DNA from 2 places in the Carnobacterium alterfunditum DSM 5972 genome. Region 1 is predicted to be linked to the other one. Evidence: predicted binding sites of a transcription regulator. Region 1 holds the regulator's gene; the other holds the start of a gene.
What was found. Region 1 encodes NrdR, which represses ribonucleotide reductase genes. Its sites were predicted from a motif close to ACACNATATATNGTGT; they were not measured.

Region 1 (17,042 bases):
CTCAAGGCCAAAAAGTTGTAGTTGCCAAAGTGGGTGCTATGATGCCTAACGGGATGGCTATCTGGGATGGCGAGTTAAGAGGAGAGCCGAGTTATGGTATGATTTGTTCAGCTCAAGAATTGAATGTGAAAAATCCTTCAGGAAAAAATGGTATTTTAGTTCTGCCAGATTCTGTTATCACAGGTGAAATATTTCAAATAAATTAACTCGAATTAGTCTATAAAAGGCTTGAAAAGCTATCTTTCAAAAAATAGAAATGTATTTTTTGAAAGATAGCTTTTTATAATGTCTTTTTTTATAAGAATATTCCTGAATGATTCATACTTTTTTCAAAAAATAAAAATTAGTGTGTTTTTCACTTCATTCAGGACAGTAGCTTGTTTGGTTTACTGATTTTACTTCAAATTTACAAAGCACTCATTTTTTTGTCAGGCAATTAAGATTTTTGGGCATACTGACCCCTTGGAATGAGCCATTTTTTTTAACTATTGTATTGAGTATGAGTGCTACTCCCATTTAAAATGCTGGATATTCCACAAGATTTTACGAAAGAGTTTCTGATAAACGTGGGAGGAACTGAGTTTCAAAGAGGTTTTCCTTCCCGAATGAACAAGCTTACCTGCCACTTTAAATAAGAACAAGCGAATGGTTGATACTTGAAAACCTTTGGTTTCTTTCGTAAAACAAAGAGTACGCATAAAATTGACCATGTTATAAGCTAGTACGCTCACCATCATGCGTGCATGATTTTCTAAGAAACGAGGGCTGTCGGTTTTATCGAAATAAAACCCATTTTTGGCCTCTTTAATATAATTTTCCATGGTTCCTCTTTTAGAATAAGTTTGAAAGACCGCTTCTGCAGAAATATCTTCTGATAAATTAGTTACGATAAATTCATGTCGAGCAATCAATTCTGTTGCTTCACGCGTAGATTTAATACAAACTCTTCGTGAATGTGACCAGCTCTTCGCTTGATAGAGTACAGAAGCGTAGTGAACTTCTTTTCTATACCAATCGTGTTGATCATCTATAGAGATAAATTGCTCAGCGATTTTGCCTAATTTGCGATTCGATTTCAATCGAATAACATAAAAATTTCGACGTTCTTCACATAGCTCATATAATTCAGGAGTTGCAAAACCACTATCGGCACGCACTAGAATAGAACTTACAGGTACGGTTTCTTGATAATGGTCAAAAAGTGGTTGGACAAAATCTGCCACACCATTGGATGTGTACACGTTACCAGAACGAAGTTCTGCTTTCAATAAATCACCGGTCAAGCCTTCAAAGGCAACTAGCGGATGATAGCCATTCGTTTGGTAATGAGCGTTATAATTCGAATTTTCTTGATTCCCGAAGGTATCCGAATGAGTTGAGTCTAAATCAAAAATCATCTCAGTTGTATTACGTGCAGTCCGTACTTTATCAAGCAGGATTTGATTGACTTCTTGCAATTGGAAAATATTTTCTTGATTTAACCGATCCCAAAAGCGAGAAATAGACGGTTGTGAAGCAAGTTGTTCTTTAGCTAATAGGCTCTGGAAAATGGGATCTTTTGATAAAATGTCAGCCGAAGAATCTGTTTGATAGCCACCAATCAATTGAAAAATAATTTGTTCAATTATCGCCTGATTAGTATGTTTATGATAAAGTCGATTATCATTAATGATGAGGTTTTGTTTTAAAATATTAGAAAAATTAATGGTGTGCATAAACTCCTTAACTAATATTAACCCGGAATCTGAGGATAAATTACCACCAGAATGTGATACCGAAATGTTTGAATTGAAAAGTAACCGATTTTCATGTAAAATTGCCATAGAGAGAACCCCTTTCTTTGGTTACGTTTAGGTGATTTAACCATAACAGATTGGGGTTTTTTTTGCACACCCAAAGGGTGTTGAGAAATCCAGCTTAAACTAGCGCTAGAACAGTTTTTCCAGAGCATTTCAAAAAAAGTATGAATTATTCAGGATATTGTATGTTTCTTAAAGAATGCACCTATAATCACTTTATTTTTTATGGTAAACTAAGATTTGGATTGAGGTAGGAAAGGAGGGTCATCATGCCTAAATATGATGGACCTAGTTATCAAAATAATCAAGATAGTCAAAAAAAATTCAAATTTCCTTTCTATCGTGACGTAAAGAAAGTAACGAGTGAGGAAGAGTCTTTTAAAACTTCCCATTTAAAAAATAATGACATTCAGTCAACTAAACAATTAATAGAAAAGAATAAAAAAAGTTCGGAAGTTGATTTTATAACTTTTCAAAAAGACAACACGTCCGTTAGAAATTACCTCTCCACCATTAGCAGAGAGGAACAAAAGAAACAGAATGAACTGAAAAAACAAAAAAAGCAATTTGAAAAAAGAATCAAGCAAACGACTTATTCAAAAGAATCTTTAAAACATGTGGCTACACCTTTTCAAGAAGGAAGAAGTTCGACTCCTTTTAAAGTTCAAAAGGTTCCTTCTCCTTATTATGGTTTTCAGGAAAGATCAACTGAAAAGGATGAAGAAACGGATTATTTGGAAATTCTTACAGAGTTAGAAAAAGAGCCGGAAGATCGTTTATTATTTGAAGAATATCTATTAGATAAAAAAGATTTGTTTTTTGATCAAAAAGAAGAAGCGGTACAAGAAATAGAAGTCATCCAAGAAGTAGCAGAAGTAGAAGAATTTGAAGTCATGCAAGAAACAGAAGAAGTAGAAGAATTTGAAGTTATGCAAGAAGCAGAAGAAATGGAAGTTATCCAAGAAACAGAAGAAGCAGAAGAATTGGAAGTCATGCAAGAAGAAGAACTGGAAGTTATCCAAGAAACAGAAGAAGCAGAAGAATCGGAAGTCATGCAAGAAGAAGAACTGGAAGTTATCCAAGAAACAGAAGAAGTAGAAGAATCGGAAGTTATCCAAGTAGCGGAAGCGTTACAAGAATCAGAACCAAAAGAAATTAAAAAAATGGACGAAATTTCAGGAAATGAAGAAGATGCTGTCAATAAGTCTAAATTAATAGTTCCAACTAAAACTTTACGTCCTGCTAAGAAAAAGCGTGGATTATCTCGTTCATTAGCAGGTATGATTGAGGATGAGCAAAACATTCGTCTTAACCGTGGGAAAAATATTGCAAGATATTTTGGTGAAGGAACTGCTATACCAAAAAAAGTCAGACAACCTATTAGTCCAACTCGAGTCTCTAATAAAATCAAGCCTAAGAATTCTGAAGAAATTGAAAACATGGAACTAATGGCTGCGTTAAGTCGAATGAATTATTTAGATAAGCAGACATTTCCGACCAATGATATGGAACAACCAGAAAAAATAGAGCAGTCAATTGAAGTACAACCAGAAGTACAACCAGAAGTTCAGATGGATACAAATGATATGGCTGAAACTCTTATCGGAATAGTTGAAGAAGAAAATCCTATTACTAGTGCTAGTGTAGAAGTAATAGCAGCCGAGAAAGAGATAGAAGATACAGTGGGAAATAGCAATGAATCAATAGAGATGAGTGAAGAAATATATGATGAGAATTATATGTTTCCATCAGTAGATCTTTTACTTCGCCCTGTGAAACTCGAACCGAACGCAATTGATGACTGGGTGTTAGGTCAAGCAGAAATATTGAATGAGACATTAGATGCATTCAATATTCATGCTCAAGTTATCGGTTGGACGATTGGACCAGCAGTTACTCAATTCGAACTTCAATTAGGTCGTGGTGTAAAAGTTAATAAAATAACAAACCTATCGGACGACTTGAAACTTTCATTAGCTGCAAAAGATATTCGTATTGAAGCTCCAATTTTAGGGAAAAGTTCAGTAGGCATTGAAATTCCAAATAAAAAATCTAGACCGGTCATGCTATCAGAAGTTATGGAAAGTAAAGAGTTTATAGAAAGTGATTCTCCTTTAACGGTAGCTATTGGGGTTAATATCGCAGGAGATGCGGTAGTTTCCACTATTGATAAGATGCCTCATGGACTGATTGCTGGTGCAACTGGTTCAGGTAAAAGTGTCTTTATTAATTCAATTTTAATAAGCTTACTGTATAAAGCTACGCCAAGTGAAGTGAGATTAATTTTAATTGATCCAAAAGCAGTTGAGTTGGCTCCTTATAATGAAATTCCTCATTTACTTTCACCGGTTATTTCTGAACCTAAAGCAGCAAGTGAAGCTTTAAAATGGGCAGTAAACGAAATGGAAGAGCGTTACCAAAAATTAGCTGCAGCCGGTGTTCGAAATATTCAACGATTTAATGAAAAAGCGAAAGAACATAAAGAATTTGGTTTGAAAATGCCTTATATAGTGATTGTCATCGATGAGTTAGCCGATTTAATGATGGTTGCTAGTAACGATGTGCAAGATTCTATTGCACGAATTACGCAAAAGGCTAGAGCAGCAGGTATTCATTTAATTGTAGCCACACAACGTCCTAGCGTGGATGTCATTACGGGTACAATAAAAAATAATATTCCAACTAGAGTAGCCTTTATGGTATCTAGCCAAGTAGACTCACGCACCATTCTAGATACTGGTGGAGCTGAAAAACTACTTGGTAGAGGAGATATGTTGTTTCAAGAAAATGGTTCAGGGCGTCCAATACGTGTGCAAGGTACGTATGTTGAAAAAGAAATAGAACGAATCGTCAAACATGTAAAAGATCAACGGCCCGCAAGGTATCTTTTTGAACCAGAATCTCTGATGGCAAAATTAGAATCAGTAGAAGGTAAAGATGATTTGTTTGAAGATGTACTGCCATATATTGTTTCAGAAGGGCAGGTATCGGCTTCAGCACTTCAGCGTAAATTTAAAATAGGATTCAATCGAGCAGCTAATTTGATTGAGTCGCTAGAAAGCCAGAATTTTATATCAGGACATAAAGGATCAAAACCGCGAGAAGTATTTTTGACTAAGGTAGATTATGAAGAAAAATTTCTATAAATAAGTTAAGTAAAGGTGAGAAAATTAATTTTTTCTCCTTTATTTGACATTTTTAAATATAAGTGTACTAAATTTCAGTTATAAAAATTATATTAAAAAGATATGTCAATTATTTAATTGAATCCGTTCACAATATTTCATTCTATCAAGAGTGAGAGGAATTAAAGGTTTAAAGTGTGCTATTAAATTATTTCATGGTATACTAAATTCGTTGTAATTTTGTCTTTTTTGACTAATAACAAGCGGTTCAGCTTAGCCATCAATTTATGAAACAAGATGGAAATTTACTTTATTGCATCTTTTTACGCAAACTTAAAAGAACGAACTGGGGCGTTACACAAAAAAATGCTCTTAAATTGTAGCAGTCAGAAAGAAAAAGTTGAATTTACGAATATGGAGGAAATAAAGTAATGAATAAAGAAACAATTTATCATTTCGTTGGTATTAAAGGTTCAGGTATGAGTGCTCTTGCTTTGATTTTGCACGATAAAGGATTCAAAGTTCAAGGTTCTGATATAGAAAAATATTTCTTCACTCAAAAAAATATAGAAGAAGCTGAAATTCCAATTTTTAATTTTAATAAAGAAAATATCAAGCCAGGCTTAACCGTTATTTCTGGAAATGCCTTTTCAGACGACCATGAAGAGATTGTTGAGGCAAATGAAATAGGTTTAACTGTTATACGTTACCATGATTTTCTTGGACAGTTTATTGGTCAATTCAATAGTGTTGCTGTTACTGGTTCACACGGTAAAACAAGTACTACAGGTTTATTGGCGCATGTGTTAAGTTCACTTAAAAACACAAGTTATTTAATAGGAGATGGAACAGGTCATGGTGTACCTGATGCAGATTTCTTTATATTAGAAGCCTGTGAATACCGTCGTCATTTTTTAGCCTATCAACCAGATTATGCTATTATGACAAATATTGATTTTGATCATCCTGACTACTATAGCAGTATCGATGATGTCTTTGATGCTTTCCAATCAATGGCTAATCAAGTGAAGAAAGCCATAGTTGCTTGTGGAGACGATGAACAACTTGAAAAACTTCAAGCTAATGTGCCAATTCTATACTATGGTTTTGGGGATCATAATGATTTTCAAGCTAAAAATATGACTCGTTCAACAACGGGCTCTACTTTTGATGTTTATGTACGAGATGAGTTCTACGGGCATTTTGATATCCCTATATTTGGTAAACACAATATATTAAATGCACTTAGTGTGATAGCTATTTGTCAATATGAAAATATTGATAAAGAGGGTGTAATAGAAAATCTAAAGACATTTAAAGGCGTTAAGCGCAGATTTACTGAAAAACAAATGTTGGATATGGTGATCATTGATGATTATGCACATCATCCATCTGAAATTCGAGCAACAATTGATGCAGCTCGTCAAAAATATCCAGATAAAGAAATTATCGCTATTTTTCAACCACACACATTCACTAGGACAGTGGCATTGCTGAGTGAATTTGCGGAGTCGCTGAATTTGGCCGACTCGATTTATTTATGTGATATTTTTGGATCAGCACGTGAAAATCAAGGAGATATTACAATTCAAGATATGGTTGATAAAATCGATAATGGAGCGGTCATATTAAGTGAAGAGAATATGTCACCATTATTGGAACACCATGATGCAGTAGCTATTTTTATGGGTGCTGGAGATGTTCAAAAATTTGAATTGGCCTATGAAACATTGTTAAGCCATTCATCATTAACAAATTAATGAAATAAAAAACGAGAGCAGGAAAATATTGTTTAAACAATATTTTTCTGTTTTTTTTTGTTGAAGCTGATTTCAAGCGTGTTGGCTATCTGCCTGTTTTTTTGTTAAAATAATAACGCTAAGTAAGATCAGAAAATAGATTTAAAAAAAAGAACAGACTAAAATAGTTGGCAATAATAGTAGTAACTAAAAGTAGTGACCAAAAGGAGATTTCTTATGAATGAGAAAAAAAAATTAGTTCTAATCGATGGGAATAGTGTAGCATATAGAGCCTTCTTCGCGTTGCACTCTCAATTAGAGAGAATGAAAAATAAAAATGGATTACACACTAACGCATTATATGGATTTCATAATATGATTGACAATGTTTTAACAAAAGAAAAACCAACTCATATATTGGTCGCTTTTGATGCTGGAAATACGACATTTCGTCATAGTTATTTTGAAGCTTATAAAGCTGGACGTTCAAAAACACCAGGAGAATTTTCAGAACAAATGCCTTATTTGAGAGATTTGTTGGACGGATTTGGTATCAAACATTATGAATTGAAAAATTTCGAAGCAGATGATATTATTGGAACTTTGGCAACACAAGTTGATCCAACTATTTATGATGTAGTGGTTATTTCTGGAGACCGAGATTTAACACAATTGGCAAAAGAAAATGTGCGTGTTGATATCACGGTAAAAGGGGTCAGCGAATTAAAAGGTCACACAATTGAAACCATCCAAGAAGAGATGGGCATTAGCCCACTACAAATCATTGATATGAAAGGCTTAGCTGGGGATGCTTCGGATAATATACCAGGAGTAACTAAAATTGGTGAAAAGACGGCCCTTAAACTGTTGAAAGAATACGGTTCAGTAGAAGGAATCTATGAAAATATTGATTCATTAAAGAAAAGTAAGATGAAAGAAAATCTTATAAATGAAAAAGAAATAGCATTGTTAAGTAAAAAATTAGCAACTATCGATACCGAAGCTCCAATCGAAATCAAAATTGACGATTTAATTTTTTCTGGATCACACATGGAAAAACTTATAGCTTTTTATCGAGAAATGGATTTTAATTCTCATCTAAGTAAATTAGATACTTCTGAATATGACGCTGAACAAAATAACCAAAAAGAAGAAATTTCATATAAAATAGTGAGCGAAATTACAGCAGACATGTTTAATGATGATATGGCTCTTTACGTTGAAATGTTAGAGGATAACTATCATACGTCTCCAATTTTTTGCATAGGATGGGGCGATGATAAACAAATATATATTGCAGAACCTGAAATAGTTTTCGCTTCAGAAGATTTTAAAAGTTGGGCGAGTAAAGCAGAGGCTAAAAAACAAGTATTTGATGCCAAAAGAACCTATGTAGCTTTAAAGAGACAAAATATTGATATCACATCTATTAATTTTGATATCTTATTAGCCTCTTATCTACTGAATACCAAGGACAATAGTAAGGATTTATCTGAAGTTGCTATAGAACATGATTATTATGAAGTCTCTTCTGATGAAAGTGTCTATGGAAAAGGTGCAAAGCTTGCTATTCCGGAAGAAAAATCAGTAACATACGATCATATAGCAAGAAAAATAAAAGCAATCCGCGTTTTAAGCAAACAATTGAATGATAACTTAGAAGAAAATGAGCAAACTAAGTTGTTTAATGAAATGGAATTGCCTTTATCATTTATTTTAGCTGATATGGAACTTACTGGAGTAAAAGTAAATGACAAACGCCTAATGGAAATGAAAGAAGAATTTGCCATTCGACTAAATGATATTGAACAGCGAGTTTATGAATTAGCTGGTGAAAAATTCAATTTAAATTCACCAAAACAATTAGGTGTTATTTTATTTGAAAAGATGGGATATCCTGTCATCAAAAAAACCAAAACAGGTTATTCAACTGCAGTTGATGTTTTAGAGCAATTAAGAGAACAAGCACCTATTGTAGAGCACATTTTAGATTATCGACAAATTGCTAAAATCCAATCAACCTATATAGAAGGATTACTGAAAGTGATCGATAAAGAAACGGGTAAAATTCACACACGCTATATGCAGACGGTTGCACAAACTGGTCGTTTAAGTTCGGTTGACCCTAACCTGCAGAATATCCCGATTCGATTAGAAGAAGGTAGAAAAATCAGGCAAGCTTTCATTCCTAGTCATGAGGGTTGGAAAATCTTTGCATCTGATTACTCACAAATCGAATTGCGTGTATTGGGACATGTTTCAAATGATACACTATTAAAAGAAGCTTTTATTGAGGGTCAAGATATCCACTCAAGTACGGCTATGCGTGTTTTTGGTATTGCTTCTCCAGAAGAAGTTTCCCCTGAAATGCGACGCAGAGCTAAAGCAGTTAACTTCGGAATTGTCTACGGCATAAGCGATTATGGCTTATCACAAAACTTAGGTATCAGTCGAAAAGAAGCACAACAGTTTATTGATACGTATTTTGAAAAGTATCCAGGTGTAAAAACGTACATGGAAGATATTGTGAGAGAGGCAAAAGATAAAGGGTTTGTTGAAACGCTTTTCCAACGCCGTCGTTATTTACCAGAAATAAACTCTCGAAATTTCAATTTACGCTCATTCGCTGAAAGAATAGCAATCAACACACCTATCCAAGGTAGTGCAGCAGACATTTTAAAAATTGCTATGATCAAAATGGATAAAAAATTAAAAGAATTAAATATGAAAGCAACCATGTTGTTGCAAGTTCATGATGAACTTATTTTTGAAGTGCCCGAAGATGAAATAGAACAATTAGAAGCATTAGTAGTTGAAGTTATGGAAGGGGCAGTAGAATTATCTGTTCCGTTAAAAGTTGATAGCAATAGTGGGAAAAGTTGGTATGAAGCCAAATAATAACTGAAGTGTTTCAGCTGTGTTCGTTCGCAGCAGAAACACTTTTCTATATGTAGAGAGGAGGTAGAAATTTGCCAGAATTGCCAGAAGTTGAAACGGTTAGAAAAGGTTTAGAAAAACTTGTGTCAGGGGCAAGCATAAAATCCGTTGATGTATACTGGGATCGGATTATTTCTGGTTCTATCGCAAGCAGTGAATTTAAGCAGCTTCTAACAGGTGAAAAAATTATTGGCTTTGATCGACGTGGTAAATATATTATCTTTCATTTTAGGCAGTGGGCGATGGTTTCACACCTGCGTATGGAAGGTAAATATGAGGTAGAAGACTCATCAAAGCCACTCAAAAAGCACACGCACGTAGTTTTTCACTTAGCTGATGGGAGAGATTTACGTTATTTAGATGTACGCAAATTTGGCCGAATGACTCTTGTACCTTTAGGGGAAGAAATCAGTATGACAGGGATAAGATTACTTGGACCAGAGCCTACTGAAGAAACATTTGATGAAACAACTTTTTATAATAATTTGCAAACTAAAAAAAGAGCAATCAAACCGCTTTTATTGGATCAAAAGATCGTAGCTGGTTTAGGAAATATTTATGTAGATGAAGCACTTTTTCTAGCCAAAATACATCCATTAAGGATTGCAAACAGCTTGAAAAAAGATGAAGTTTCTCAGTTACACAAAGCAATCATAAAAGTACTTGGTGATGCAGTTGAAGCGGGCGGAACGACTATTCGCAGCTACCAAAATGCGTTAGGGGAAGCGGGAACCTTTCAAGTGAATTTATCGGTCTATGGTAAAAAAGGAATTCCCTGTATTCATTGTGGTACGCCAATAGAAAAAATAAAAGTTGCACAAAGAGGGACTCATTTTTGTTCTAAATGTCAACGATTGGCAGCTGATCAGTGAAAAAAGGGGAGATAAGATGACTGTGATTTTAGGTTTAACAGGGGGGATTTCCACAGGAAAATCAACTGTAAGCAAGATATTCAAAGAGCAAGGCTATCCAGTAGTAGATGCAGATGTTGGAGCAAGAGAAGTAGTGAAACCAGGAACAGATGGTTTAGAAAAAATAAAAAAAGAATTTGGAAATAAGGTTATTCTGACAGATGGTACATTAGATCGTACTGCTTTGGCTAAAATCATATTTGATGATGTGGAAAAGAGAGAGTTGCTGAATAAAATGTTGTCACAACATATTCATCAATGGATCGTAACTAAAAAGAATGACTACCTGAAGCAAGACCCAGCAATCATTGTTCTGGATATTCCCCTTTTATTTGAAATGGGTTATGAAAATGAAGTGGATCAAATTATGGTGGTAGCTACATCAGAGGAGATCCAATTAAATCGATTAATGAAGAGAGACAATATTGAAAAAAAAGAAGCAACTCAAAGGATCAATTCCCAGTTGCCTATTTCAAAAAAAGTCATTCTTGGAGATATTATAATTGATAATAGCGGGACGATCGAAAATACAAAAAAACAAGTTTTAGACTGGATAAACAAAAATAAAGACTGATAAGAGCATAAATAGTAAGGCGAAAAGAACAATCATTTATGGATTGTTCTTTTCGCCTTACAGTCAAAGGATTACCTCGTTTTTAAGCGGTTTTATCTCTGGTTGTTGTATGGTATAATAGAGTAAACATTTTCGTGCGAAATTAGTGTAGATACGAATGACACTTAAGATAGGGATGATAAACATGCAATGTCCACGCTGTCAAAATAATAATTCTAAAGTTGTCGATAGTCGTCCAGCAGATGATGGTCGTGCTATTCGCAGAAGAAGAGAATGCGAAGCTTGCAAGTTTCGTTTTACTACATTTGAAAGAGTAGAAAAAACACCTCTTTTAGTCATTAAAAAAAATGGCACTAGAGAAGAATTTAATCGAGAAAAAATTTTAAGAGGTCTAATACGCTCTTGTGAAAAACGTCCAGTAGCAATGGAACAAGTTGAAAAAATAGTAGATGAAGTAGAAAACCAAATCAGAGGATTAGGTGAAAATGAAATTTCCTCTGCTATTATTGGGGAGTACATTATGGAGAAATTAGCTGATATTGATGAAGTAGCTTATATCCGTTTTGCTAGTGTTTATCGCCAGTTTAAAGATATGAGTGTCTTTTTGAAAGAATTACAAGAATTTGAAAGAAAAAAAGCTGGAAAAATTAATTGAGATAGAAAGGTATGAGTCATTTTGGGGTATCCATGGAAAAACTTAAGTCCTAAAGATGGTTTTTTAGTAAAACAACAAGCTTTACTTTCGGATATCGATCAAAAAATTCTAACTTTTTTGTATCAACCTCTAATAGGGACTGCAGCATACAGTCTTTATATGACATTGTGGACTGAGATAGAAGAAGAAGCCTACTGGAGTGAAGGTGTCTTACATTCTGAGCTATTAGCATTGCTCAATATCGGTATTCCTGAGCTATACCAAGCTAGAATTAAGCTGGAAGCAATTGGATTGCTTAAAACGTATCTTCAAACAGATCCGACCAAACTAATAATATATGAATTGCAAGCTCCTCAAACAAGTGATGTCTTTTTTAAAGATGACTTGTTGAGCTTATTATTATTAGAAAGAGTAGGAGAACGAAAGTTTAAAAAATTAAGAAATCGATTTATTATTGAAAGTATAGATAAAAAGAAGTTTCAAGAAGTCACGAAGTCTTTTTTAGATGTTTTTCAATTTGATACTGAATTATTAAAACGAGAAAAAGAACTGCTGAAAGAACCTGTTTCATATATCGGTAAAACAAGTTCTTCAAATCCTAAAATCGATTCGAAAACATTTGATTTGAAGTTTTTTTATGCAGGATTGAATCAGCAATATATTAATCGCTCTTCTATTACTAAAGAAATAGAAGAAGCGGTACTGGTGTTGCATACATTATACGGATTAGATGAATTAGCGTTGCAACAATTTGTGCTGAATGCTTCAGATATTGAAACAGGTCAAATTGACGAAAAAAAAATGAAGAAGCTAGCATATGATGATTATCATAATAAAAACCAACAAAATATTTCTTTAAAAGATGTGGTAGAAAAAGATATACAAGTTGATTCTAACCAACAACAAATGCGTGAGAATGAACTGACCCAAAGAGGTTTAACAAAAGAGGATATTGCAGTTATTGAAGTGAGTGAGCAAATAAGTCCGGTTGATTTTATGAACTCTATAAAAGATCAAAAGGGTGGTTTTGTAACAAAACATGAAGAGTGGACTTTGGAAGAAATCGTTAAGAAAGCTAATTTACCGACCTCAGTTATCAATATCCTGATTCATTATATTTTAGTTGTGAGAAACAACCCAACACTTGATCAAAAGTTAGCTTATAAAATTGCAAATGACTGGGCGCAAGAAAAAGTAGTCGCACCTGAAGAAGCTATTCATAAAGTGAAAAAAATGTATTTAGAAAATTCTGAGAAAAGACAACAACAAGAAAATCGTAGTAAAACTTACGCACAAAATAGAAATAAAGGTAGTTATGGCAAGCAAACGACTATAAGGAAAGAAACGCTTCCTGATTGGGCTAAAGCAGAAAATAACCAAACAGAAGAAACGCCAATGAGTGAAGAAGAGAAACAATCCTTTATGGAACGTTTGAAACGAATACAAAATTTTGGCAAAGAAGGTGAATAGTAATGGAAGATATTGGTGAGAGTCTGACACGAATGATCAAGGAACGAAACTTGAATCATAAATACGAGGAATTGATCCAAGAAGTATTAGATGATCAAGATGTAGCTGAATTTATTGAAGAAAATCGTCAAAAACTTAGTAATGAAGCAATTGTCAAAAGTTATGCTAAGTTGTATGAATATGTGCAAGAAAAAAAGAAATTTCATTTAAAAAAAGGAATGATGGCACCAGGCTACCATCCTAAATTAGTTTTGAACTACCATTACATTGATGTAACTTATGTGCCTTCTGCTGAATTGATAGCTAAACAAAAAGAATTAGAAATTAAAAATCGGATTTATTCTATGGATATGCCTAAAGATGTTCGTAATGCAAAATTAGCTGATTTTGAGATGACTGATGAACGAAGACTAGCTGTTTCAGAAGTATATAATTTCATTCATGACTATTTGACTAATCCAAAAGAATTTTATAAAGGGTTGTATTTACAAGGCTCGTTTGGTGTTGGCAAAACCTATTTATTAGGAGCGCTAGCACACGAACTGGCAGAAAAAGGTTTTTCTACTACCTTGATGCATTTCCCATCGTTTGCAGTAGAAATGAAACAGTCTATCGGTAAGAATAACACAGGCGAAAAATTAGAGTTTGTCAAAAAAGCGCCCATACTAATGCTTGACGATATTGGTGCCGATTCAATGTCTAGTTGGATACGTGATGATGTATTAGGAGTAATTTTACAGTACCGAATGCAAGAACAATTGCCTACTTTTTTCTCTTCTAATTTTGATATGAAGCAACTTGAAGAAGAACATTTAAGAGTAACTCAAAGAGGCGAAGATGAGCCATTAAAAGCCAAGAGGATTATGGAACGGGTTCGTTATTTAGCTAAAGAAGTTAAAATGACGGGTTCTAATCGACGCCATCTTCAATAGAGAAATGAACAAATAAACATTATCCCCTTGAAATTAAAATTAAAAAGTGCTTTAATGATAGGTATAAAAGAAATCATTGAGAAAGACACCTAAACTTGGTTGCGATTTTTTAGAGAAGAAAACATTTGCTGAGAGTTTTCTAATTTCGTTCTTGTTTTGACCCCTTTCGAGTGCCGCTGTGAACTTTTTCCGTATTAGCAGTTGGTCGTTTAGCTAGCGTTAACAGCTTAGAGTGAATTTAGTGTATTTGCTAAATTCTGAATCTGGGTGGAACCACGTAATGAACGTCCCGTTTATAGTATTTAATATACTATAGATGGGACTTTTTTTGTTTTTTAGCTGAATAAAGATAGTATTTTAAAATTAGATCATGGAGGAATATACTATGTCAGAAATTAAAATCACATTTCCAGATGGAGCGGTAAAAGTCTTTCCTACTGGTTCATCTACAAAAGATATTGCTGAAAGTATCAGCAAAGGATTAGCTAAAAAAGCACTAGCTGGTAAGTTTAATGGGGAATTAGTTGATTTAGTACGCCCGCTAGAAGTAGATGGTGAGATTGAAATCATTACACCAGATCATGAAGATGCATTACAGATCATACGTCATTCAACGGCTCATTTAATGGCAAATGCCTTACGTCGTTTGTACCCAGATATAAAATTTGGAGTAGGTCCTGGAATTTCAACTGGATTTTACTATGACACAGACTCTGAAACTCCGATTACTGAAGAGGATATTCCAAAAATCGAAGCTGAGATGATGTCAATCGTAAAAGAGAATAACCCAATTGTCCGCAAAGAAGTTTCTAGAGAAGAAGCCTTAGAAATATTCAAAGATGATCCTTACAAAGTCGAATTAATTACAGACCTTCCAGAATCAGAAAAAATCACGGTTTATGATCAAGGAGATTTCGTAGATCTATGTCGTGGAGTTCATGTTCCTTCAACAGGCCGCATTCAAGTATTTAAATTATTGTCTCTTGCTGGTGCTTATTGGAGAGGTAATTCGGATAACAAAATGATGCAACGGGTTTATGGAACAGCCTTTTTCGATAAAAAAGATTTAAAAGAGTTTATCCAAATGCGTGAAGAAGCTAAATTACGTGATCACCGTAAATTAGGTAAAGAACTAGATTTATTTATGCTTTCTCCAGAAGCTGGTTCGGGGTTGCCTTTTTGGTTACCAAAAGGTGCTACGATCCGTCGCACGATCGAACGTTACATTACCGACCGTGAGATCAGTTTAGGTTATCAACATGTTTATACACCGATTTTGGCTGATGTAAACTTATACAAAACATCCGGTCACTGGGATCACTATCATGATGATATGTTCCCACCTATGGATATGGGAGACGGCGAAATGCTTGTCTTGCGTCCGATGAACTGTCCTCATCATATGCTGGTTTACAAAAATGATGTGCACAGCTATCGTGAATTGCCGATTCGAATTGCTGAATTAGGCCAAATGCACCGTTACGAAAAGAGTGGGGCCTTATCTGGATTACAACGAGTGCGTGAAATGACTCTGAATGATGGTCATACATTTGTACGTCCTGATCAAATTGAAGAAGAATTCAAACGAACATTGGAATTGATGTTAGCTGTATATGGAGACTTTAATATTACTGATTATCGTTTCCGTTTAAGCTACCGAGATCCTAAAAATACAGAAAAATATTTTGATGATGATGATATGTGGGAAAAAGCTCAAATGATGCTTAAGACAGCAATGGATGATATGGAATTAGATTACTTTGAAGCAGAAGGAGAAGCAGCCTTTTATGGTCCAAAACTAGATGTGTTAGTAAAAACAGCTATCGGGATTGAAGAAACACTTTCAACGATCCAATTAGACTTTTTGCTTCCAGAACGGTTCGACCTAACATATGTAGGAGAAGATGGCGAAAATACTCACCGTCCGGTAGTTATCCATCGCGGAATCGTTTCTACAATGGAGCGCTTCGTAGCTTACTTGATCGAAGAATACAAAGGGGCGTTTCCTACTTGGTTAGCACCAGTTCAAGCTACAATAATCCCAGTTAACTTAGATATGCATACTGATTATGCGTATGAGATCAAAAAACAAATGGACAGTATTGGGATGCGCGTGGAAGTTGATGAACGGAATGAAAAAATGGGCTATAAAATCCGTGCCTCTCAAACACAAAAAATACCTTATCAATTAGTTGTTGGAGATAATGAAGTTCAAGACAACACAGTTGCTGTACGCAAGTATGGTGAGAAAACTACTGAAACAATTGCATTAAGTGATTATTTAGAAAAAGTTTCAGCAGAAATTAAAAACTTCAGTAAATAAGTGATATTAATGATAAATAGCTAGTAAATGAACTATGAGATTATGATAAAGCTTAGAAGATAGTATGTACTGAAATTATTTTTGAACTGGGATTTGTTTAGTTAGTTTCGCAAATACCGCTCGATTTTTTCTTTGCCTACGAGATATTTGTTGTGATCAACTTGATTCTCAATTTTTGGCAAGCATAGCTATACTGTGTAAAAGTAAAATGGACTCTATAGAATGGACACTACAAAAAGGTGCTCTCTATAGGGTCTATTTTTGTATACTGATATAAAGAAGAATAAGGTGATACTTGAAGAAACGTTACTTTTCTCAAGTCCACAATCTACATCACTTGCACTTCGTGCAGAAAGGAGTAGCTATTTATAGAAGCAGGATTTGATCCGGAAATGATTGGTAAAAGTAGGATAAGATCAATCGTTCTTTGTACATTAAAAACATGAAAATCAGAGGGTTAATCGATGAACTATGAATAAGTGATAGGGTATAATGAACTTAATAAAAAAGATGTAGAGAGATTGGAATCTCTCGGTTATAAGAATTCTGTTATATTATTTGAGACATTGAGTTCATC
Region 2 (17,042 bases), 1.1 Mb from region 1:
TTTAATTTTATGCACGTTTAGAATTTTATTATTTCCCTTAAAAAAGGATAAAAAAATCACACCTTTTTATCCTGGTGTGATTTTTTTAAAGAGAATAGATATACTCTTTCAAATCCGTTTATTTTTATCCATTCTCTGATACAAACGTACCAATTGGTAGTTGATCGTTCAGCAACTTGTCTGATGGATCTAGTTCTCTTTTTTGCTTCTTGCCTGTCTCCCAATATAGAACCATTAGGCCAATTGTTACGATAGTACTTAAGATATACGCTAAGGTGGTCAAACCCATTCCAAAACCAATTGGTTCACTAAAGATATACACTACACAAGCATACAACATAAAGATTCCTGGAAGTAAAGTCACCAAGTAATTTTTATTTTTCAAATACAAGTAACGTGTAGAGACTAGTAAAGAAATCACTGCTGTAACTTGATTTGCCCAGTTGAAATATCTCCATAAGATATTAAAGTCAACTTGCGTCAACACTAAAGAAATTGCATATAAAGGAATCGTAACCATCAATACTTTTTTCAATGTACTTTGGTTAATGTGCAGATAATCTGCCGTTATCGTCCGTAAACTTCTAAAAGCAGAAAGTCCTGAAGAAATTGGTAAAACAATTACTCCAATGATTGCAATTGTCCCAAATACACTGCCTAACAACATGTAAGAAACCTGGTTGACTACAAGTGAAGGAGTCCCATTATTGATCATTTGATTAAGTGTTTGTCCGTTGAATAATGACATGGAAGCTGCTGCCCAAATCATTGCGATCACACCTTCAGCAATCATCATCCCGTAAAAAGTAAAGCGTCCTTCTTTTTCATTTTTAGATGTTCTAGCAACCATTGGCGCTTGTGTAGCATGGAAACCAGATATAGCTCCACAAGAGATCGTAAAGAATAACGCTGGAAAAATTTGCGTTCCTGATGGATTAAAGTTTTTCATCGTTCCTGGAGTTAAGTTTGGTATTGTATGTCCTCCAAAAATTAAGCTTAACCCAATAGCTAGTGTACTGATGATCAAAATAGCCCCAAAATAAGGATAAACAACTCCCATGGCTTTATCGATTGGTAAAATGGTTGAAATTAAGTAATAAACAAAAATCAATCCAATGATCATCTCTAACGTTAACCAATTTGGGGTGATACTTTCAATCAAGTTAGCTGGTGATGCAACAAAAACGGTACCAACTAACATCAAAAGCAGCATGGCGAAAATATTCACAACATGTTTTACTGGTTTTCCTAAGTATTTACTGGCTAATTCTGGTAAATGAGCACCATCATTTCGTAAAGAAATCATGCCTATCATATAATCATGTACTGCACCGCCAAGAATACAACCTACAACGATCCAGATGTAAGCAACTGGACCGTAAAGCGCTCCCATTATTGGTCCGAAAATAGGGCCTGTTCCTGCAATATTTAGTAATTGAATAATAGCATTTTTTGGTTTTGACATAGGTACGAAATCATAGCCATCCCTTAACGCTTCTGCAGGAGTTGTCCGATCCGGATCGATTCCAAAATTCTTTTCAATATATTTTCCATAAACAAAATAGCCTAAAATTAATGACGCAATACCACCTAATAATGTAAACATTCTTTCCTACCCCCTTATACTTTGTTCATCGATTTTGATGAACCTTTAATAGCTTCACTTTACTATTAAAATAAGGTTTCGGATGAAATTTAAGCTGAAATAGCAATACGGCCGACTGAAACGCTCATCTGCAGTTCTCAAATTCATTCTATTGACAGGTATGATAATCCCGCTAGTGCTTTTTTTGCAGTTGTTTGTCCACTTCTCACTCTTTTGGGACAAATAAGCTCTTAGTTATTCTCCTTATCCATAATGTACATTATACTAAGCCTACTTCTTCTTTGAATTGCTTCATATAATGTCTGCTCACAGGAATTTTCACCTGATTACTCATAGTAACCAGAAATGTATGGTTAAACCACGGCTGTATTTCTAGGATTTCGTTTGTATTCAGCAGATAGGAGCGGTGCACACGTAAAAAAGCATGTCCTTTCACCTTTTCTTCATAGGCGCTCAAAGGTTCATTTGTACTGTATTCTTTCTCGACAGTATAAACAGTTGTGGTACCTTTTTCCACCGCAATAGCAATAATATTTTCGATTTTAATAATGTAGATGCGTTCGTCCATTTGAATAGGAACCGTCAATAAGCATTCCTGCTTCTCTTCTACTTGCAAAGGCACTTGTTCTTTTTGATAGCTAATATAGGCCTTTTGAACAGCTTCTTGAATTCGAGGCAGTTCAAATGGTTTTAAAACGTAATCCGTTGCATTTAATTCAAACGCCTTAATAGCATATTCATCATACGCTGTAGCAAAAATAACCATTGGCGGGTTCTTTAACTGGTTGATTTTATTCGCTAATGTTAACCCACTCTCACTGGTCAAATGGATATCTAAGAAAATCAAATCAATTTCATATTGCAACATTTTCCCTAAAGCTTCTTCAATTGAATCTGCTTCTACTATTGTTGAGATCCCTTCACAGCGTTCCAGTAAATACGCTAGCTCGTTTCTGGCTAGGGGCTCATCATCCACTATCAATGTCTGCATTATTATCCCTCCATTCCTTGGTAAGGTATCTTGCAAATAATAATCGTACCTTTTTCGGAAGATTCAAAGTTCAATTTAGCTCTATCCCCAAATAAACTGATCAACCGTTTGTTCAAATTTTCCAAAGCTGAACCGGTCCCTCTTTCGGACGAAACACTTTCTTTGCCTAATTTACCAAGCCTATTTTTTTCTATCCCATACCCATTATCTTGCACACTTACCAAAATATCATTATCTATCTTGTTGACCGTTACTTGGACTAAATTATCCATTCTCCGATTTCTAAAGGCATGTTTAAAGGCATTTTCTACCAAAATCTGAATCATAAACGGCGGCAAAAGAATATTATTCAACCCATTTTCTATATTCATCTCTATCTGGTAGCGATCTGGGAAGCGCGCTTGTTCCAATTTTGTATAAGCTTCTACTTGCAGCAGTTCTTTTTCTAAAGGAATCACATTCGTTCTGGCACCCTGTAAATTAGACCGGAAAAAGGTACTCAGCTGTAGCAACATCTCACGAGCCTTCTCGCTATCTATCCGGATCAATGCAGAAATGGTATTGATGGTATTAAAGAAAAAATGCGGGTTTACTTGGGCTTGCAGCGATTTGATTTCCGCATCTTGTAAGAGCTGGCTTTGCAATTCCATCTCACCAAGTTCAATTTGACTGGAAAAGATAGTGGCCAACCCTTCCGCCAGTTGCCTTTCAACAAAGGTCAGTTTTGAGGCATCAGTGAAATACATCTTTAACGTTCCGACCGTTTTACCCTGTGATTTCAATGGAATAACGATTGCTGCTTCTAATGGGCAATCAGGATGATCACACCCAATTTCTTGATGAGAATGCACTTCTTTGATTTCTCCTGTTCGAAGCACTTCTTTAGATAAATTAGTCACTATTTTTTTTGAAGGAACATGATGATCACTGGCTGCGCCAACATGTGCTAAAATACTGTCTTTGTTTGTAATGCTAACAGCTGAAACCTTGATCAGTTTTTGAATAATTTTTGCTGCTTGCGTACAAGATTCCTCATTCATGCCCGAGCGAAAATAAGGCATAGTCTCATTAGCCAATTGGAAAACATCATGCGTTTGGACTGCTCTTGTTTGTTCTTCTTGTCGCAGCGTTGAGTCGATGATCGATAAGAAAATCCCTGTTCCAATACTGTTGGTCAAAATCATTGGTAATCCAATAAACTTGACCAAATCTACTGCTTCTTGAAAATAGCTACTTAATAATAGAATACACATCATTTGAACAACTTCCATTGCTGCGCCAATGATGAGACCCTCTCTAACTTTTGGGAAAGCATTCTTACGGATGGATTTCAGCCCATAGACCCCAGAAAACAAACCAACCAATATAGATGAAATCACGTACACGTACGCATCTATTCCACCTTGAAAATAACGGATAATGCCTGAAATGAGGCCCACACCCACACCTATGATCGGCCCTCCGATCAATCCTGAAACACCGATCGTCAACACACGTGTATTCGCCAGTGAAGAATGACTAGATAAATCAGTGAACGGCTGATCCATCTTGATTTGATTTTGGCCAATCTCTACTCCTGTAAAATTAGAAATCAGGGCAAATAACCCAAATACCACAATCAGTTGGACCATCGTACTAGCTTTTCTTCGATTTCCTAAAAGATTTTTGAAGTAAGGAATATTCATTAAGATATACGCTAAAATAATAATCAATCCGCCGCGTTCAAGCATTAAAATGAATAAGTAGAACATTATTTCACTTCCTATGATTTAATACCTTTAGTTTACCGCATAAAAACTAATTATGTATACAAAGAAATTAGGAAAGGGACTGGGACAAACTCTCCCAATCCCTTTTTGGATGATTTTTTATAGACTCTTATGATCATCATTTTTTATATTCTAATATATCCCCTGGCTGACAATCTAACGCCTCACAAAGGGCTTCTAAAGTTGAAAATCGAACAGCTTTTGCTTTTCCATTTTTCAATATCGAAAGGTTAGCCATCGTAATACCAACTTTATTTGAGAGTTCTGTTACACTCATTTTGCGTTTAGCCAACATTACGTCAATATTAATGATAATTGCCATATTATTCACCTCAGATCAGACTATTAAATCATTTTCTTTTTTCAAATCAATGGCTTCTTGTAAAAGCCGTTGAAGAACCGCTGCAAAAACGGCAATGATTAATGAAGCAAAAATAGGGATCATTCCGACAAGAATAAGTCCTGGAGCATCATCCAACTCTGCTAGACCAAAGATAAATGGCAGAACTACTACATATATCCCACTGATGATCATTGCACAAAGCTTGATATTGTTTAAAGATTTAACAGACCATTCAGAAAATGCTTGTTTCTTATCAATATAGTTCAGCAGTCTAAACGTTTGATATAAAGCCACGAAAAACGGGAAAATGGATACATATATACCAATCAAAACGGGATACAATAGTTGATCATATTCTGGACTTGCTGGATTATTGATCAACCAGGTCACCCCAAATAGGCTTAATGCAAGTACCGGAAGCCCAATCAAAATAACAGCCAACTTTAAAAATAGTGTTGTTTCGAGTTTCATGAATAACCCTCCCATGCTTGTTATAGATTTTATTTTATCATTATATATATTGATTAACAATAAATATATATTGTATTGGAACAAACTTGCATTAAGGCCATTCAAATTTAATTGCTCTTTAAAGCTGTTGGCTAAAATTCAACATTAATAGTATAGCTATGATTTGACTACCTCCTAGGCATCTCTATCTTAATGAACCCTACAATAAAAAGGGCGCCCATAACAACTAGCATAATAGTAATTTCAACCACTGAAAATCTCTATACTCCTTTTAAGATAAAGAATCTACCATATCAACACTAAAAATTATAGAACCCATTTTTCAAAAAAACATACAAAAAAACCAATTCCACACCAAAATTCGAGGTGGAATTGGTTTTTATTTTCGGCCTTATCTAATTGTATTAAGAGCTTTCGTCCATAACAATAAGTCATCAAACATGCCTTGTGCATTTACTTTATTGTAGTCATTTGGTTTGAAAATACTCATATTTTCAAAATCAGTTATTAGAGAGAAATTTGTTGTAGTGCGTACCGAAGCAACACTCAATTCTCCCAAGATCACACGCATATTTTCGTGAGCACGTGCACCACCTAGACTGCCATATCCAACTAAAGAAGCTGTTTTATTTGCAACTTCTGCTTTTAAGAAGTCTAAAGCGTTTTTCAATGCTCCACCTACTGCGTGATTATATTCTGGAGTGATAAATACATATCCATCAAATGAAGCCATTTTTTCAGACCATGCTTGAATTGCTGCACTTGCTGTTGCTTGACGATTTTCAGGAAGCTTAGCTCCTAGTAATGGTAAATCGTAATCTGCCAAAGCGACCATTTCATATTCGACACCTTCATCATTTCTTTTCACTGCAAATTCATGGATCCATTCTGTTACCGCTGCTGAGTTTCTTCCTTCACGTACGCTTCCTGAGATAATACCAATTTTCATAATTTTATTCCCCTTTTCTTCTATTTTTTTAGTTTGTTCATTCTTCCCGAATAAAGCTTCGCTCATTCGAATGAATACCGATTTGTTAGCCAATGTGTTTCCTCCATTACAAATTATTTAATTGAAGGTCACCCACCAATAAACACTTACATTTCGTAAGTACATTTACAAGTATGCCATAGATTTGAAATTGTTTCAAGTCTATTTATTCTTAATTCGAGATATTTAATAAAAATACGCAAAAGAGCAGTTTTTCTCTAAATCAGCTTTTTCTTCCATGAAAGTCTACCGAAAAAAAAGATGAGTTTGTTTGATTTGACAAAAGAGATCAATCATATTACAACTATCTCTAATTAGTAATATATCAATTCGTAATTAAACTATCTTGCTTATAAGGAGCGGTCCACATGAAAAAAACAGCAGGTATCCACCATATAACAGCTATCGTGGGACACCCTCAAGAAAACATTGATTTTTATGCCGGAATTTTATTTGAATTAGCTACCGATGAACCTGGTTTTATAGATGATGAAGAGTCTATTGATATTTTAGGCGAAACACTTGCTTTACCACCAACATTTAGAAATGACCGTGAACGGATCGAGTCATTGGTACGCCCAATCGATACTGTGCGCAGTACTAAAGTATTTGAAAAAGACTATTTAGATTGAATCACCTAACAGATGGAGAAAAAGAATAATAGATTTTTAATAAGGAGGATCTAGTATGAAACATTTATTTATTAAAGGAACAGACCAATCAAAACCTACTTTGCTTTTACTACATGGAACAGGAGGCACTGAACGTGATTTGCTTCCGCTTGCTGCAGAAATAGATTCGGATGCAAATGTTTTAAGTGTTCGAGGTAATGTACTGGAAAACGGTATGTCACGCTTTTTCCGCCGACTAGATGAAGGGATTTTTGATGAAGAAGATTTGATTTTCCGCACGAAAGAGTTGAATGCCTTTCTTGATGAGGCTGCTGCTAAATATGATTTCGACCGTACGAATATTTTGGCTTTAGGGTATTCAAATGGTGCAAATATTGCAGCTAGTTTACTATTTCATTATGCTGATGCTTTATCTGGTGCTATTTTACACCATCCAATGGTCCCTATAAGAGACCTTTCTTTGCCCGATTTAACAAACACGCCTATCTTTATTAGCGCTGGAACAAACGATCCGATCTGCCCAGCAAAAGAATCAGAAGAATTATATGCTTTGTTAGAAAATGCCCATGCTAAAGTTGATATCCATTGGGAAAGCAACCAACATCAATTAACTTTTAGTGAAGTTGCTGCTGCCGCTAAATGGTATCAAGCAACTTACTAATATGAAATCTCTGTTTCACAAAATTCAGTCTATAAAAGAAGACCTATCCAAGAAAGTTTTAAATTATATTAATTTTTTTGAACAATTAAAAAATTATTCCAAGCGGTCCTTTGCCATCTCTTTTTCAGACCTATGGTATAATCGAAAGAAACGAAAGGAACTTGATTATTATGAAAGTATCTTTGACTAATCCTCACACTCGCCAAATAAAACACGCAAAAATCGGTTTTTCATGGACAACTTTATTTTTTGCTTTTATACCAGCTCTTTTTAGAGGTGATATGAAGTGGTTTTTTATTCAACTCGTTTGTTTTGCCCTTTCTTTGGACCTCTCTAGTTTGATTTTTGCTTTTATCTACAACAAATTGTACATCAATAGCTTGCTTGAAAAAGGGTATGTACCAGCGGATAAGCATTCCGCTAAAATCTTAAGCCACAAAGGATATATAGTACCTAATTAAGTCGGCTTTTTGAAGTTCAGATTGACCATCTTTTTAAATACATTTTGAAAAAAAACAGATTAGGGCAATGTTGATCATTGTCCCTGATCTGTTTTTCTCATTCCATTTAAACCACTAAAAAAAACTAACCCCTTTTAACTCAAGTTAGTACATCCATTCCTTCATTCTATTTAAAAAATCACCGCAAAAAAAAGTCAGCTAAACACTAAACTAACGGTTCAGCTAACTTTCAAGTCCACTTCAACAATCATTGCTTAAGGGTTGAATCATTTTCTGCTGTTCATGTTCATCCGGCTATCTGGGAGCCTCTTCACGAGAGTGATGTACTGCTCCTTCTTCATGTTCTGGTCCTGAATATATCGTATATAATTTCAATGGCTTACCGCCTGTGTTAATGATATTGTGCCACGTATTTACTGGTACGAGTATAGCATCGTCCTTAGTGATGGCTCTTTCAAAATCTAGATTATCTTTAGTAGACCCCATTTTACATACACCCTGACCCTCTTCAACGCGTATAAATTGGTCACTTCTTTCATGAACTTCCAACCCAGCTTCATCATTTGGTTCTATAGACATGACCGTCAATTGCAGTTTTTTACCTGTCCAAATTGTCGTACGGAAGTTGTTATTCTGAGCAGTTGCATCTTCAATATTAAACATATAAGGCTTTTTACCATAATCTTTATGATCCATTACTATTTCCTCCTTTTGATCTGGTTTCTTAAAGCTATATTACTTAATTATACTAGCATTCCAAACTAATTATAACGCTTTCAATTTAAAAAGTCATCTCTTAGCCACTTTAAGAATAACCGCTGAAATAAAAAAACCACTAATAAGAGATCCTGCGAATAATGCTAGTGACGGAAATGCTTGATTCAGATTTTCTCCATAGAAATAATCTTGGAATAACTTGAAAACACCGAAACCAATGATCGCAGATACTAGAAATCCAATAATATAAAATAACAACATATGTGTAAAAGAGTTATTATCGCTAACTCTTTCATCATCATTATTCATACTCCCTCCAGTGTGCATAGGCTCAGCACTATCTAATGAATTTTTATCAGCATCTTGGCCTACATTTACTCTAGCATACAAAGAATTTGAGATATTGCTCTGCTGGTTGTATTTATTTTGTTTGTCGCGATCACTCATTTTCTTAACCCTTCCTCTCACTCTGTCTAATCACTAAGTATTCAACCTATTATGAAGTAATTGTAACTTTATCTTATAAATATTGAAAGCGTTACCTGTAATTCTGCTCACAGCAACCGAAGCTGAACTGTTAGCCAATCAATTCTGGTGCTATCAAAGCAAAAAAAATGCCGCTAATAATTTACATTAGCAGCTTCTTCTTTATAAAAACAATCCAACAAACATGGCAGACAAGATAGGAACAATAAACCCGCCTAACATTCCTCTTAGCGCAAGTTTAGATAAATCATTTTTTCTAGTTGGCGCAAATACGGATAAACCTGTTACACAAATAGCGATACTGGCAAATGCTCCAAAACTTCCCACAGCAATAGATAACATAGCGACAGCTCTTTCAGATAGTTCAGCCATCATAGGTGCTAGATCTGCATAAGCTACAAATTCATTAATAGACATTTTTGTACCTAAAATTTGTCCAGCAATCATTGCTTCAGAGCCGTTTAACCCCATCAGCCAACCGATTGGCAGAAAGATATAACCTAGCGCCTCTGTAAAACTCGTACCTACTAGACCTAAAATACTATTTAGTAATGCCACGATCGAGATGACGGCAATCAAACTAGCTCCGATACCTAAAACCATTTGCAACCCATTATTGATTCCTTCAGACATAGCAGAAAAAACGGATGTATTAGCACCTTTACGGTTTAATGTCACATCTGATACTTTACTGATTTCTGTTTCAGGTGTCAAAATTTTGGCAACTAATAGTGAACCAAAGGGAACCAAAGCTGTTGTGATCAGCAGCCATTTCATAGGAATACCCAGCAGGCTATACCCAACTAAAATAGAGGCTGACACTGAGCCCATCCCTGAAACCATAACTGTCATCAACTCTGACTTTGTCATATTTGGTAAATATTTCGCAACTAGGAAAGGTGCTTCTGTCTGGCCTAAGAACATATTAGCCACAGCTACAAACGACTCAGCTTTCTCAGTACCTAATATTTTACCTACCGCTCCTCCTATTATTTTTACTATCCAGCCGACTACACCTAAATAGCTTAGGATACCTGTTAAAGCAGATAAGAAAATAATGACACCCAGCACATCAATAAAGAAATACCCTTGTCCAAATAGATCACCAAAAACAAAGGTTAGTCCTTCATTAGCGAAACTAAACAACTTAGTTACCGCTCTTGCTGACTGTTCGATGATCCAACTACCTAAAGGAACCTTAATTAAAAATAGTGCTAAAACTAATTGCGCTCCTAAAGCAGTAAATACGGTTCTTTTATTGATAGCTTTTTTATTATCCGATAAGAGATAGACGACCCCCAACATAACTATAATTCCTAAAATCGTGATCAATTTATTCATTTATTGCTTATCTCCATCTCTGCTAATTTATCGTTAACCATTGTTACAACCGTGTAGGCATCTTCTGGGTTATTCACTACATCGATCTCATCTATATTGATGATCAACACATCCGATGCATCATAATGTTTAGTGACCCAATCATCATACCCTTCCCAAAGTGCTCTGTAATAATCTAGTAAACCTTGATCTTGCTCAAAATCTCTGCCACGCAAACCAATACGATAAATAATCGTTTCAAATGATCCCTTTAAATACACCATTAAGTCTGGTGATTTTTTAGGTAATTCTTGCAATTCTTCCATCATATTATCAAGTAACTTTTGGTATATACTAAATTCCGTTTCTGAAATACGTCCTAGATTCATGTTTACTTTAGCAAAATACCAATCCTCATAAATTGAACGATCTAAAACATTATTTTTGTTATGTAACGCCTCTTTAATGCTTTTAAAACGACTATTCAAAAACTCCAATTGTAATAAAAAAGGGTACCGTTTTACTCTTTGTTCCTCTTCGCTTGCTGTGTAAAATAAAGGCAAGATTTCATTATCGTCTACATTTTCATAAAACACCTCACTACCCAAAGAACCTCCCAAAAGTTCTGCTACACTTGTTTTTCCTGCTCCGATCATTCCACCAATTACTAAAATCGCCATCTACCCCTCTCCTTATTTCAAGGAAAAAGAGTAGCCCTAGTGAGCTACCCTTTCTCTATTTAATTACTGCTTTATCTTTATGGATGTTCTACATACTCAGCTATTATTTTTTAGCCTACCATTACACATTCATTAATTAGCAACTTTGTTATGATACTATGATTATATAATTATTTCAACCTTAAATTACACAACATATGCTATTTTTTTACAGAAAAGTACAACATGTTGTATGTTAGTTGTTATTCCGCTGTGAAAGCGATTGATTTTAAATGCTTCATTTTATACTATGCCCAAAAAGATAGTTGTAGCAAAGAATAATTTATTTACACAGCATTTTAACTCACTTAATTAGGTGCGTTACAACACTATATGAAACAATAAGCACACTCAAAAAGGTCCATAATTTACTCCTCTATTGAATCCGTGAAAGTTAGCCATTTTTACGCTATACTTGAAACAGAAAGTACAGTCATTAAGGAGGGTCTATATGAATACAAAAAACTTTGCTAAACAAAATAGCCATCTTGATTTAAACGATCCAGAGGTACAAAAAGTTTTTTCTTTATATGAAAATCACGCTGAAGTTCCTTATATTTCACCACAGCGCAACTTGAAAGATTGGCTAAATTTAGTGAGTATTGGTTCCGAAAGCCTCGTTCCTAAACAAAATATGGTTCGATTTGAAGAAGATATCCTTCCTGGTCACCTTATCTTGTTGTGGCGTATTAATTTTGGCACCTTCACAACAATCAGCGGTTATCCAAAATATTTCGAGTACAATTACGGTATCAATACCGCACAAGCCCTAAATGAAATCCAACAAAAAGGGTATGCTAAAGAACTTTCAGCAATCGATTCATTGCCTTATCTGAATGCCGCACAACTAAAAGCCATTTTAAAGAAATTTGGGGTAACGGGTTATTCTAAATTAAAAAAATCAGAGCTCATGGAACTCGCTAAAGAACCATTAACAGAAGAGCAACTTGCCCCACATTTCAAAATTAGAGGGTACCAGATTACACCAGCTGGCGAAGCATTACTGATAAAATATCCTGAAGTAGTTGATCGCCACCCTAAAAAGAAATTCTGATCAAACTTTACGGTTAAATAACGGGTTGTTGGTATTTCAAAAGAACTTTCTTCTGGAATTAAACCGGTTTAACGCTTATTTTATCTCATTTCACAATAAAGGTTCTACATCAAATGGTGTGTATACTTCAGAAATTTTGGCTAAGTAATTGGATTAAATCTATCACCACTAAAAATAGAACCCAACAAAGTCGTTCTCAGTTGAGAACATCTTTATTGGGTTCTATTTTTATATTTATATCATTTCGCATCTACTTCCAATTGCACTTCTGCGACGGTTTGTTCTACTTCCGCTCGGGACATTTTTTTCTGACCCTTTTTCATTGCTGCTAAACTTTTGTGTGCAAAAGCTAGCGGCAACCGGCAAAATAGAACCGTACTTCTTTCATCAAGCGTTTCGATATAAGCATTCGCTTCGGCCAAATTTTCATCTGCGTATGCAAAAAGTTGCTCTCTTGTCCATCCATCTGGAGTAAAGCTGACTCCGCGTTCTTCACTATCTTCCTTTTGGTTACGCAAAATATTAACAGCTTGAAGTCCTCGACCAAACCCTATCGCAAGTTCTTCATTTAATTCTTGATCATAAGACCATTTCCATAGTTTAGAAAGATACACTCCTACACATCCTGCAACATAATAAGTGTAGTCGTCTAAATTTTCTTTTGTGTGTATTTGCCAATTTTTATTTGCCCATTTTGCCATTCCAAATGCCATTTCACTAGCTGTTTCCATCATCAATGAGCAAGAACCCTCTGGACAAGCTTGGATCCACTCATATAAGCGGATAGAAACTTCAGGCAATTGCTCTTTTACAGGAGCGATAATTTCTAAATACTCCTCTTGGGTGAACGGCCGTTTAAAAAGTTCACTAAGCTGCATTAAAAGATCATATTTGGTCTCATTTGAGATGTTTTCATGGTCTTCAATTTCATCTATTGCTCGCAAAACCAAATAAGCAGACGAAACTGAATACTTTAAGTCAGCCTTCAAAAAAGTAATGGGTATATAAAATGTTCGACTAGTCTCTTTTAAAACGCGCATTGCATCTTTAGAATATTTCTCTTTTTTCATCACGCGCCTCCTTTTAAAATGTGTTACCCCTATTGTACAGACTATCCGAAAAGAATTCATAATTCTAAGGAATGAATTAAAATAGCCTTTAGCAAGATAAAGATTCAACCATATTTCTGAATACTACCCTAATAAAAATAGTAGTTCAACCTAATTTCGGTTAAACTACTATTTTTAGTTTGTTTGATCATTATTTTCGACTAACTGAAATTAGTGACTAACTTATCAGAAATTGGTTCTTTTACTACGTGGTATTTTATAGCTGCTTGAGCAGCGGCTAAACGTGCAATCGGTACACGATATGGTGAGCAAGAAATATAGCTAAATCCCAATTTTTGGAAAAATTCAATTGATGCCGGATCTCCGCCATGTTCGCCGCAAATTCCGACCTTTAAATTCGGTTTGATTCGGCGACCTTTTTCAATAGCTATTTCTACTAACTGACCGATACCTTCTTGATCAATAGTATCAAAAGGCCCATTTTCAAGAATACCTTTATCCATATATTCAGAAATGAATTTTCCTGAGTCATCTCTTGAAAAGCCAAATCCCATTTGAGTTAAATCATTTGTTCCAAAACTGAAAAAGTCTGCTTCCTCAGCAATTTTGTCAGCAGTCAAAGCAGCTCTAGGGACTTCAATCATTGTTCCAACATGATAACTTAATGTTTCTCCCTTTTCAGTAAAGACTTTTTTGATTTCATCTTCAATTTCGGCTTTGATATAAGTCAATTCCTTTACATCACTGACCAAAGGAATCATGATCTCTGGCTGGATCTCACAATTTCTATCAGCCTTAAATTCTAAAGCTGCTTCCATGATCGCTCTAGCTTGCATCCTGCTGATTTCAGGATACGTTATCCCTAACCGGACACCGCGATGTCCCAACATAGGGTTCACTTCATGAAGATCTTCGATACGCTCTTTCAACGCTGCTAAACTAAAGGACATCGTCGCAGCTAATCGGCTTATATCCTCTTCTTTTACAGGCATGAATTCATGTAAAGGCGGGTCCAGTAAGCGAATCGTTACAGGCAGTTCACCCATGACTTGATAGATTTGATAGAAGTCGTTTTTTTGTATAGGCAATATTTCATTTAACGCTCTCATTCGCTCCTCAACCGAGTCAGCTAAAATCATTCTTCTGACTGAAGAAATGCGATCTTCTTTGAAAAACATATGCTCAGTTCTAACTAACCCAATTCCTTCTGCACCAAATTCTAAGGCTTGCTTCGCATCTTCTGGTGTATCTGCATTGGTCCGAACTGCCATTGCTTTTACTTCATCGACCCATTCCATTAATTGATCATATTTTCCGCCTAAAGTTGCTTTACTCTTTTCAATTTCGCCTAGGTAAACCATTCCACTTGCCCCGTCCAGTGAAATCAAATCTCCTTCATACAATATACCGCCATTGTATTTCACTCTTTTTTCTACTTCATTAACCTTTAGCTCTGAGCATCCTGCAACACAACATTTTCCCATTCCGCGAGCAACCACTGCAGCATGTGACGTCATTCCCCCTCTAGCGGTCAAGATACCTTCTGCTTTTACCATTCCAGATATATCTTCAGGCGACGTTTCTTGTCTCACTAAAATCGATTTTATTCCTTTTTCAAAGGCTATTTCTACTGATTCCGGAGTGAAGCAAATGATACCTGAAGCCGCACCAGGCGAAGCAGCAAGCCCTTTTGCCAAAATAGTTGCTTGATCAACGGCTTTTTCATCAAAATTAGGGTGCAGCAATTGTTCTAATTGTTGCGGTTTGATTCTTAATAGCGCTTCTTCTTTGGTGATTTTCCCTTCATTGTACAAATCAACCGCAATATTGATAGCAGCCTGTGCCGTTCTTTTTCCACTTCGCGTCTGCAATAAAAATAGTTTGTCCTTTTCAATGGTGAACTCGATATCTTGCATATCCTTATAATGATCTTCAAGAGTATTTGCTGCTGTTTCTAGCAAATTATAAATTTCAGGCATCAGATCATTTAATACTGCAATATCATTTGGTGTACGTATACCAGCAACGACATCTTCTCCTTGAGCATTCAATAAAAATTCGCCGAAGAGTTTGTTGTTCCCATTCACAGGATTTCTAGTAAACGTCACGCCTGTCCCAGAAGTTTCTCCCTTATTTCCAAAGACCATTGCTTGAATATTAACAGCAGTACCTATTAAGGTAGATATCTCATGCATATTCCTATAAAATATCGCTCTTGGATTGTTCCATGATGTAAATACTGCTTTGATAGCCAGTTCTAATTGCACCATAGGATCTTGTGGAAAGTCTTCTTTTACCTCTTCTAAATAAACTTTTTTATACGCTTCTACTACTGACTTTAAGTCATCTCCACTAAGTTCTTTATCTAGCTCAACGCCTTTTTCGGCTTTTTTATTTTCCAATATCGACTCAAAGCGTGTTTTGGGAATTTCCATGACCACATCCGAAAACATCTGGATGAAACGACGGTAACTATCATATGCAAAACGTTCATCAGCTGTATTCTTGGCCAATCCAATAACTGAATGGTCATTTAAACCCAGATTTAAAATAGTATCCATCATACCTGGCATCGATTGAGCTGCCCCAGATCGAACCGATACAAGTAGCGGATTTTCTAGATCTGAGAATTTTTTCCCTGTAGCTTGTTCAAGTGCTTTTAAATGGATGTTTATTTCTTCTTCTAAACTAGACCAAATCTTTTTATTTTCATTAAAAAAGCGGTTACAAGATTCGGTAGTTAAAGTGAATCCCGGCGGAACAGGAAGCAGAAGATTTGTCATTTCAGCTAAGTTAGCTCCTTTACCACCAAGTAATTCCTTCATTTCTTTTTTACCTTCATTAAAATCATAAACGTATTTTTCAGTCATTAGTTCAGCCTCTTTCTTTATTAGGATACATGCATTTTGACTATTTAATATCTTTTCTATTTTCAATCAACATTAAATACCTTTTTATCAATTTTTTTCATATATTCAATAATTAAATTTGCTGTTTCTTCGATGGCATTATTCGAAACATCTATGACTAAACACCCAATTTTTTTCATGATTTTATCCGCATGGTCCAATTCTTCTAAGATACGATTCGTATCTGCATAACTGGCATTTTGCGGCAGCCCTAAGGTTTTCAACCGTTCTCTCCTGATACTGTTTAATTTTTCTGGTGAATTGGTTAAACCAATGATTTTAGTCGATGAAATCTGGTAAATCTCTTTCGGCGGATCTGATTCTGGGAAAAGCGGGATATTTAAAACACGAATATTTTTGTTTGCTAGATAAATAGACAAGGGGGTCTTTGATGTTCTGGATACCCCGAGAAGAACTAAGTCTGCTTTTAATATTCCTCTTGGATCTTTCCCGTCGTCATATCGGACGGAAAATTCGATTGCTTCAATTCTGCTGAAGTACTTTTTATCCATCTTACGGATAATTCCTGGTTCTCCCATTGGCTCTAAGGACGTGATTTTTTGGATGGCTGACATGCCATCGCCTAATATATCAACGAGAAGAAGCTTATTATTCTCAGAAAATGCTGTTAAATATTGTTTCAGCTCTTTTTGGACTAATGTATAAAAAACAACAGCATTTTCATCTTCACTAATATTGACAAGTATGGCTTCTAACATTTGTTTAGTTAATACATGCGTAAACTTTTTGATTTCCCCTACTTCGATTGAATATTGGGATAAGATAGAATGGATCACTTGTTCACCCGTTTCCCCTATCGAGTCAGAAATAAGATAAATTGTTAA

Region 2: a site for NrdR is predicted at 11,314-11,329, ahead of BR50_RS04150 (deoxynucleoside kinase). Genes of this name have one in related genera too.

Annotation. Positions count from the first base shown of each region.
Region 1 is NZ_JQLG01000004.1:1,826,696-1,843,737, forward strand. It holds gene ytpR (YtpR family tRNA-binding protein) at 1-206, shown strand, start outside; gene BR50_RS09085 (IS1380 family transposase) at 507-1,823, opposite strand; gene BR50_RS09090 (DNA translocase FtsK) at 2,069-4,945, shown strand; gene murC (UDP-N-acetylmuramate--L-alanine ligase) at 5,356-6,684, shown strand; gene polA (DNA polymerase I) at 6,901-9,561, shown strand; gene mutM (DNA-formamidopyrimidine glycosylase) at 9,633-10,472, shown strand; gene coaE (dephospho-CoA kinase) at 10,489-11,085, shown strand; gene nrdR (transcriptional regulator NrdR) at 11,270-11,740, shown strand; gene BR50_RS09120 (replication initiation and membrane attachment family protein) at 11,762-13,210, shown strand; gene dnaI (primosomal protein DnaI) at 13,213-14,142, shown strand; gene thrS (threonine--tRNA ligase) at 14,528-16,465, shown strand; gene BR50_RS09135 (DUF4332 domain-containing protein) at 16,945-17,042, shown strand, end outside.
Region 2 is NZ_JQLG01000004.1:775,749-792,790, forward strand. It holds gene BR50_RS04090 (carbon starvation CstA family protein) at 125-1,606, opposite strand; gene BR50_RS04095 (LytTR family transcriptional regulator DNA-binding domain-containing protein) at 1,866-2,597, opposite strand; gene BR50_RS04100 (sensor histidine kinase) at 2,600-4,348, opposite strand; gene BR50_RS04105 (helix-turn-helix domain-containing protein) at 4,485-4,688, opposite strand; gene BR50_RS04110 (DUF2975 domain-containing protein) at 4,704-5,180, opposite strand; gene BR50_RS04115 (NADPH-dependent FMN reductase) at 5,572-6,222, opposite strand; gene BR50_RS04120 (VOC family protein) at 6,537-6,800, shown strand; gene BR50_RS04125 (alpha/beta hydrolase) at 6,856-7,461, shown strand; gene BR50_RS04130 (hypothetical protein) at 7,632-7,922, shown strand; gene BR50_RS04135 (cupin domain-containing protein) at 8,217-8,624, opposite strand; gene BR50_RS04140 (hypothetical protein) at 8,712-9,086, opposite strand; gene BR50_RS04145 (NupC/NupG family nucleoside CNT transporter) at 9,288-10,466, opposite strand; gene BR50_RS04150 (deoxynucleoside kinase) at 10,463-11,125, opposite strand; gene BR50_RS04155 (hypothetical protein) at 11,616-12,218, shown strand; gene BR50_RS04160 (squalene/phytoene synthase family protein) at 12,458-13,288, opposite strand; gene ppdK (pyruvate, phosphate dikinase) at 13,489-16,158, opposite strand; gene BR50_RS04170 (pyruvate, water dikinase regulatory protein) at 16,221-17,042, opposite strand, start outside.